One region of the Mesorhizobium sp. B3-1-8 genome, then DNA from elsewhere that is predicted to be linked to it. Evidence: predicted binding sites of a transcription regulator. Region 1 holds the regulator's gene; the other holds the start of a gene.

Region 1 (3,414 bases):
GCGCGGCGCTCACCATGCGCAACCTGGCGATCTCGGCCATCGCCGTCATCCTTGTCTCGCCGCACGAAGTGGTCGGCCCGAGCTTCCAGATGTCCTTCGCCGCCACCGCTGCGCTAGTCGGCGCCTATGCCGGTTTTGCCGACTATCGCGCCGGCAAAACGACCGCGCCGCCGGCAAAGCGTTCGTTCCTCGGCTTCCTATCGCGAAAACTGGCGATTGGAGTGGGTGGTGCCGCCGTGACGTCGCTTATCGCGGGCAGCGCGACATTGTTGTTTGCGATCTGGCACTTCCAGCGGGTGTCGCCGCTCAGCCTGCTGGCCAATCTGGCGGTCATGCCGATCGTCTCACTGGTCGTCATGCCGTTTGCCGTGTTGAGCGCCCTGGCCATGCCCTTCGGCTTCGACGGCCCATTCCTTTATGTGATGGGCAAGGGCCTGACGGCGATGATCGCCATTTCGGCGTGGATATCCGAGCGCTCACCGGTCGACGCCGTCGGGCTGATCTCGATCCAGTCGGTGCTGCTGGCGACGGTCGCGCTGGTCATCGCGACGATGGCCACCACCTGGCTGAGGCTCGCTGCCTTACCCTTCGCGCTCGCCGCGCTGCTGGCCATTCCGCATGTCCGTACTCCGGACGTGCTTATCTCGGAGGACGCGCATCTGGTGGCGATGCCGATCGGCGGCGGTGAGCTTGCCATCAACCGCGCGCGCTCCAACGACTTCACCACCGACAACTGGAAACGGGCGCTGAAAGCCGAGGAAATCGTACCGCCGGAGACGTTCGCTAAAGACGCCCTCGACATCGCCGATCCCGTCGACCTGCCGCCCGGCTCGCCCTTCTACTGCATCGGCGACCTCTGCATCGGCCGGCATCCTTCCGGTGCCATCGTCGCGCTCGCCGAGAACCGCGCCAGCGCCCGGCCTGCTTGCGGTTTCGCCGACCTCATCGTCATCGACGACGCCACGGCCTACAATCCATGCCGCGATCCGCGCGTGCTCGTCGTCACCAAGCGGCAGCTGGCACGCGACGGCAGCGCCGCCATCTTCTTTGATCCGCAATCGGCAACCGCGCGGCCAACCGTTCGCTACGCGGTCGAAGAACCGTACCGACCCTGGCACGAGCAGCGGAAATACGCGCGTGAGGCGAGGGGGCTGCCGCCCTATCAACGACCGGAAAAGCCGGCGGTCGCGCCGCAGCCTACAGAATAGATGGCACACAGTTCCGGCGAAGACCGCCGCGCGGTTCTGCTCAGTAACGGCGGATGAGTCCGACGAGCTTACCCTGAACCTTGACCCGGTCCGGTCCGAAGATACGGGTCTCGTACGCCGGGTTGGCGGCCTCGAGCGCGATCGAGGCACCCTTGCGACGAAACCGCTTCAGGGTCGCTTCCTCGTCGTCGACCAGCGCCACCACGATCTCGCCCGGACTTGCCGTATTGGCGTTGCGGATTATGACCGTATCGCCGTCGAAGATACCGGCCTCGATCATCGAGTCGCCCTTGACCTCCAGCGCATAATGCTCGCCGCCCATGATCATGTCCGGCGGCACCGAGATCGAATGCGTCTGGTGCTGGATGGCGTCTATCGGCACGCCGGCGGCGATGCGGCCCATCACCGGAATGGACACGGCCGAAACAGCGTCGTCGTCATTGCTGGGTGTCGGCGTGCGCGAGGGCGCCGCCGGCTTGACCTGGCGGCCAAGATTGCCCTGGCCGCCCTGGATGACGCTCGGCGAAAACTTTCTCGCGGCATTCAGGCCAGGCGCGATCGAGTCGGGCAGCCGCAGCACTTCAAGCGCGCGCGCTCGGTTCGGCAGCCGGCGAATGAAGCCGCGTTCTTCCAGCGCCGTGATCAGCCGATGGATGCCCGATTTGGAGGCGAGGTCGAGCGCTTCCTTCATCTCGTCGAAAGACGGCGGAATCCCGCTCTCCTTGAGGCGTTCATGGATGAACATCAGCAGTTCATGTTGTTTGCGCGTCAGCATGGCGGCCCCCTTGGGTTCTGAAACCGGAATCAGAAAAACAAACCCAGAACAAACACTATCTGTTCCAGTTGTGTTCCGCAACCGTTTAAAGTTTAGTGAATTTGTTGAGGCTTCGGAAACAATGTTGCATCCAAGGGATACCTGGCCGAGTCAGGTCAGCGGTATCATTGATTCCGCTCGATTATGCAGCCCTCCTTAAGCTGAAGCGCGGTCCAACGCCATCACAAAGGCGCGGGCGGGATCGCTTCGGCTCTTGCGCGAACGTGCCTCACCGTGAACGAAACGGACCCAAAATGCCAACTTCGGCAATGATTCCGATCCATGGTCTTCGCCGTCTATGGACCAGCTAACATAGCGCAGAAGGTTCTTGCCGTGGCACGGACGGTGGTGAGACAACCGCCCTTGGCCAATCGTGAGAGGCGCCATGCCGAAATGGAGGCGGCAGCATGATGGGGGGAATTCCTGATCTCGCCGAGATCGAGGCGATGGATGCAGCGGATCCGCTGCGCGCCCTGCGCGATCGCTTCGTCCTGCCGGAGGGGGTGATCTACCTCGACGGGAATTCGTTGGGAGCGGCCTCGCACGCCGCATTCGACGAGTTGCGCAGGGCAGCTGCCGAGGAGTGGGCGCATGACCTCATTCGTGCTTGGAACAAGGACGGATGGTTCGACATGCCGGTCGAGCTGGGCGACCGGCTCGGGCGCCTGATCGGCGCGGCGCCGGGCCAGACCGTGGTCTGCGACACCACGTCGATCAACATCTACAAAGTGCTGCACGCGGCGATGGCGATGCGGCCGGACCGAACCGTGATCGTTGCCGAGGGCGACAGTTTTCCGACCGATATCTATATGGCCGAAGGGGTGGCCTTGACCGGAAAGAACACTGTCCTGCACCTGGCTGGCGTGGACGCGCCGATCATCGAGGAACTGATCGACGAACGCGTGGCGGTGGTGTTGGTCAACCACGTCAATTACAAATCCGGCGAGTTGCGCGACATGGCGGCGCTTACGCGCATGGCGCATGACGCCGGTGCGCTGATCGTCTGGGATCTCTGCCACAGCGCGGGCGCCATGCCGGTAGAACTTGACAGGGCAAGCGCCGATTTCGCCGTCGGCTGCACCTATAAATATCTCAATGGCGGGCCAGGTTCTCCTGCCTTCATCTATGCGGCCGAGCGGCATCTTGCCGATGTGCGGCAGCCGCTCAGCGGGTGGTGGAGCCATGCACGGCCATTCGCCTTCGAGCAAGCCTATGCGCCAGGCACCGGCATCCGCCGATTTCTGTGCGGCACGCAGCCGGTCCTGTCGATGCGGACGCTGAAAGGCGCGCTCGACATCTGGAACGGCGTTGACCTGGCGACGGTGCGGAGGAAGAGCATTGCGCTGGCCGATCTGTTCATCGAACTCGTCGAAGCACGGTGCGGCGGTTACG
Region 2 (3,414 bases), on a different contig from region 1:
GAACTGCGAAGCAGCGACGGATTGGGAGAACCACCTGGCAATCAAGCCTGCGCCGATCAGTCACGCCAGTGACAGAGGATGTCCGCAAGCCGTAACCACATTGAGGGAGATTAGCTAACTACTCCAGCCCGGCCAAGCTCTCTTCCTCAACCACCTCCGCCCCGCCCAGCCTGAACGGCGCGAACGAGGCCCGGTGCAGCCTTGCCACCGGCCCATGCATCTCGATCGCGGTCCGGTGCCGGACCGTCGCGTAGCCCATATGCACCTCGAAGCCGTAATGTTCGTGGTGTCCGCCGCAGCCGCACATCATGCGGTCGCGTATCACCTTGGCGACGATCGAGGCTGCGGCGATCGATTGCGAGCGCTGGTCGCCCTTGATGAGCGCCCGGCCTTCGCAGGCGAGACCTGGCGGAATGTCGCGGCCGTCGGCCAAAGCGAGCTTCGGCTGCAACGACAGGCCGGCGGCGGCGCGGCGCATCGCTTCGAGGCTGGCTTTCAGGATGTTGCTGTTGTCGATGCCTTCGGCGCTGATCGAGGCCATCGAGACGCTGAGCGCCGATCCCAGAATCTTGAGGAACAGCGCCTCGCGCTGCAAATGGGTGAGGCGTTTGGAATCGTCGAGGCCTTCCGGGATATTGGCGGGGTTGAGCACCACCGCAGCTGCCACCACCGGTCCGGCGAGCGGACCGCGCCCTGCCTCGTCCATGCCGGCGACTGGCCACAGCCCGTCGGCCATCGCCTTCGTCTCGATCGAGAAGTCGGGCTTCTCGACCATTTCAAAGAGAAGCGGAGAATCGGAACGCGCGCGAGCCATGGTGCGGTGAGGTTCGCATCGGCTCCGATTCTCCGCAAGTCCTTCCGGGTCGGATGGGGCGTCGGACCGGGAAGGCACCGTCTCACGGCCGGGGACAGTGGCCGGACGGGATTCTTGAAAAGGATGACAATTCCAGACGGAAAATCGCTTTGCCTGGAATTGCTTAGCGCCGGCCCGTCATGGCCGGCGCTGAGGTTAAAGCAGCATCAGCTGTTCGCCGGCGCCCGAACCTGCGACGAATTGGTCGGTGCGAAGCTGCCGCCGCTCGACATTGAGGCCGAGCCGCTTGGCGGCGATCTCGAAACGCCGGCCGATCTGCCAGGCATAGGGACCGGCGCCCTTCATGCGCTTGCCCCATTCGGAATCGTAGTCCTTGCCGTCGCGCATCGAGCGGATCAGCGACATCACATGCCGGTAGCGGTCGGGATAGTAGCGCAGCAGCCAATCCTTGAAGATCGGCGCCACTTCAAGCGGCAGGCGCAGGATGACGTATCCCGCCTCCCTTGCACCGGCGGCCCTGGCCGAATCGAGGATGCGTTCCATCTCCGGATCGTTGAGGCCCGGAACGATCGGCGCCACCATCACCGATGCCGGAATGCCGGCATCCGAAAGCTGCCTGATCGCCTCCAGCCGTTTCGTCGGCGTCGACGCGCGGGGCTCCATGGTTCTCGCCAGCATGCGGTCAAGCGTCGTCACCGACAGCGCCACCTTGGCAAGGCCGCGCTCGGCCATGCGCGACAGGATGTCGATGTCGCGCGTCACCAGCGCCGACTTGGTGACGATGCCGACCGGATGGCCGCGCGCCTCCAGCACTTCCAGGATCTCGCGCATGATGCGGTATTGCTTCTCGATCGGCTGGTAGGGATCGGTGTTGGTGCCGATGGCGATCGTGCGCGGCTGGTAGCCCGGTTTCGACAATTCCCTGTCCAGCATGCGCGCGGCATCCGGCTTGGCGAAAAGCTTCGATTCGAAATCGAGCCCCGGCGACAGGCCCATGAAGGCATGCGTCGGCCTAGCGAAGCAGTAGACGCAGCCATGCTCGCAGCCGCGATAGGGATTGATCGAACGGTCGAAGGAGATGTCCGGCGATTCGTTGCGGGTGATGATCGTGCGCGGCTTCTCGACCTGCACTTCCGTCTTGAACGGCGGCAGTTCCTCCAGCGAGTTCCAGCCGTCGTCGAACACATGCCGGCTGACCGGCTCGAACCGGCCCGACGGGTTGATGCCGGCCGAACGGCCGCGATTGCGGTCGGGCCGCACGCGCATGCCGGTCTGTTCGATCATCGCATTGGCCATCTCGGCCCTTCCTGCTCCGAAAGCAGCAATGTCGGCACGCACGATCTGTTCCATTTTCGCCCTCTCCCAGGGACTGTCGGCAGGCTGTCGAATCGCTCTGTTCATGAAACTATTCCTATTTTACCGAAGAGAACAAAGCAAGAACTTTTTCGGCGAAAAGCCGTAACTGGCGCAAGTCGCGGCTTTCCGCTATTCGGCTAAGGATGCTCAGCGTTCTCATCGAAACCCGCAACGACGAAGAGGGTCTTGCTCGCACGCTCGCCTCGCTGGTCGGCGGCGCGGTCGAGGGCGTGGTGCGCGACGTGATCGTCTGCGATCAGGGCTCGACCGACCAGACGCATCGGGTGGCCGAACATGCCGGCTGCCATTATGTGACCGGCGGGATCGGCGCCGGTATCGGCCAGGCCAAGGGCGATTGGCTGCTTTTTCTGGAACCCGGCGCGCGGCTTGCCGACGGATGGATCGACGAGGTGGTGGCGCACGCGGCGAAGCAAACCATGCCGGCGCGATTTTCACGTGCCCGGGCCGACCGCGCGCCTTTCCTGGCCCGCGTCTTTTCGGGCAACCGCGCGCTGGCCGAGGGTCTTGTCATCAGCAAGCGTCAGGCCTCGGCCCTGGCAAAGAGCGCGCGCGGCGCCGAGGCCCTGGCGCGCGGCCTTGCCGCCAGAAGGCTGAACGCCGAAATCTGGGTGGCTCCGCCGAAATGACGCAAGCTCCGCCTTCTCCCACAAGGATAGGGCAGCGCGGGGCCTGCCCAGTCAAATCCCCTTGATCTCAACCGGCATCCAAGCGCCGCGGCGCCTGGCGACACGCTGCTCGCGCGTTTCGGCATCGAACCGAACGGCGACCGGCTGGCGGGAGAACAACTCGCGATCGTCAAGCGCGTTGACGATGACGATCGCTCTCGCATCGTCACCCTCGCCGGCGATTGCCGCGACATAGACGCCGCACTCGCGGCAGACGAGATAGTCGGCGGTGCGCAGGCCGAAGCGGTAGACCTGCAGCCGTGCCTTGTCTTCGACTGAGATGCTCAGGCGTCCGTTCGGATCGGCGGCCGCGCGCGAGCCATGCCGGGTGCAGAACGAGCACTGGCAGGCGCGAATTTCCAGTCCGGCCGGATCGAGCGCGGTGGAGAAGCTCAGGCGGATGTTGCCGCAATGGCATCCGCCGCTGTGAACGGTCATGGCAGATTGTCCCTTGTTCGCAGCACAAGGTACTTTGCCGGTCGCGGCTTCGGAATGGCTGCTCGTAGGCGAGAGCGCCACTCCACCTGCAAACCGGATGTCGGTCGGGATGCTTTGCCT

The links. Region 1 encodes LexA, which represses DNA repair genes until DNA is damaged. Its sites were predicted from a motif close to TGTTCNNNNTGTGTTCNG; they were not measured.
Region 2: a site for LexA is predicted at 2,239-2,256, ahead of FJ424_RS30860 (PA0069 family radical SAM protein). Genes of this name have one in related genera too.

Annotation. Positions count from the first base shown of each region.
Region 1 covers NZ_VFTK01000007.1:54,409-57,822, reverse strand. Annotated here, with positions in the region: gene FJ424_RS08560 (ComEC/Rec2 family competence protein) at 1-1,208, shown strand, start outside; gene lexA (transcriptional repressor LexA) at 1,249-1,983, opposite strand; gene kynU (kynureninase) at 2,433-3,414, shown strand, end outside.
Region 2 covers NZ_VFTK01000052.1:15,166-18,579, reverse strand. Annotated here, with positions in the region: gene FJ424_RS30865 (ribonuclease HII) at 119-814, opposite strand; gene FJ424_RS30860 (PA0069 family radical SAM protein) at 1,010-2,164, opposite strand; gene FJ424_RS30855 (glycosyltransferase) at 2,314-2,817, shown strand; gene FJ424_RS30850 (aldehyde-activating protein) at 2,869-3,294, opposite strand.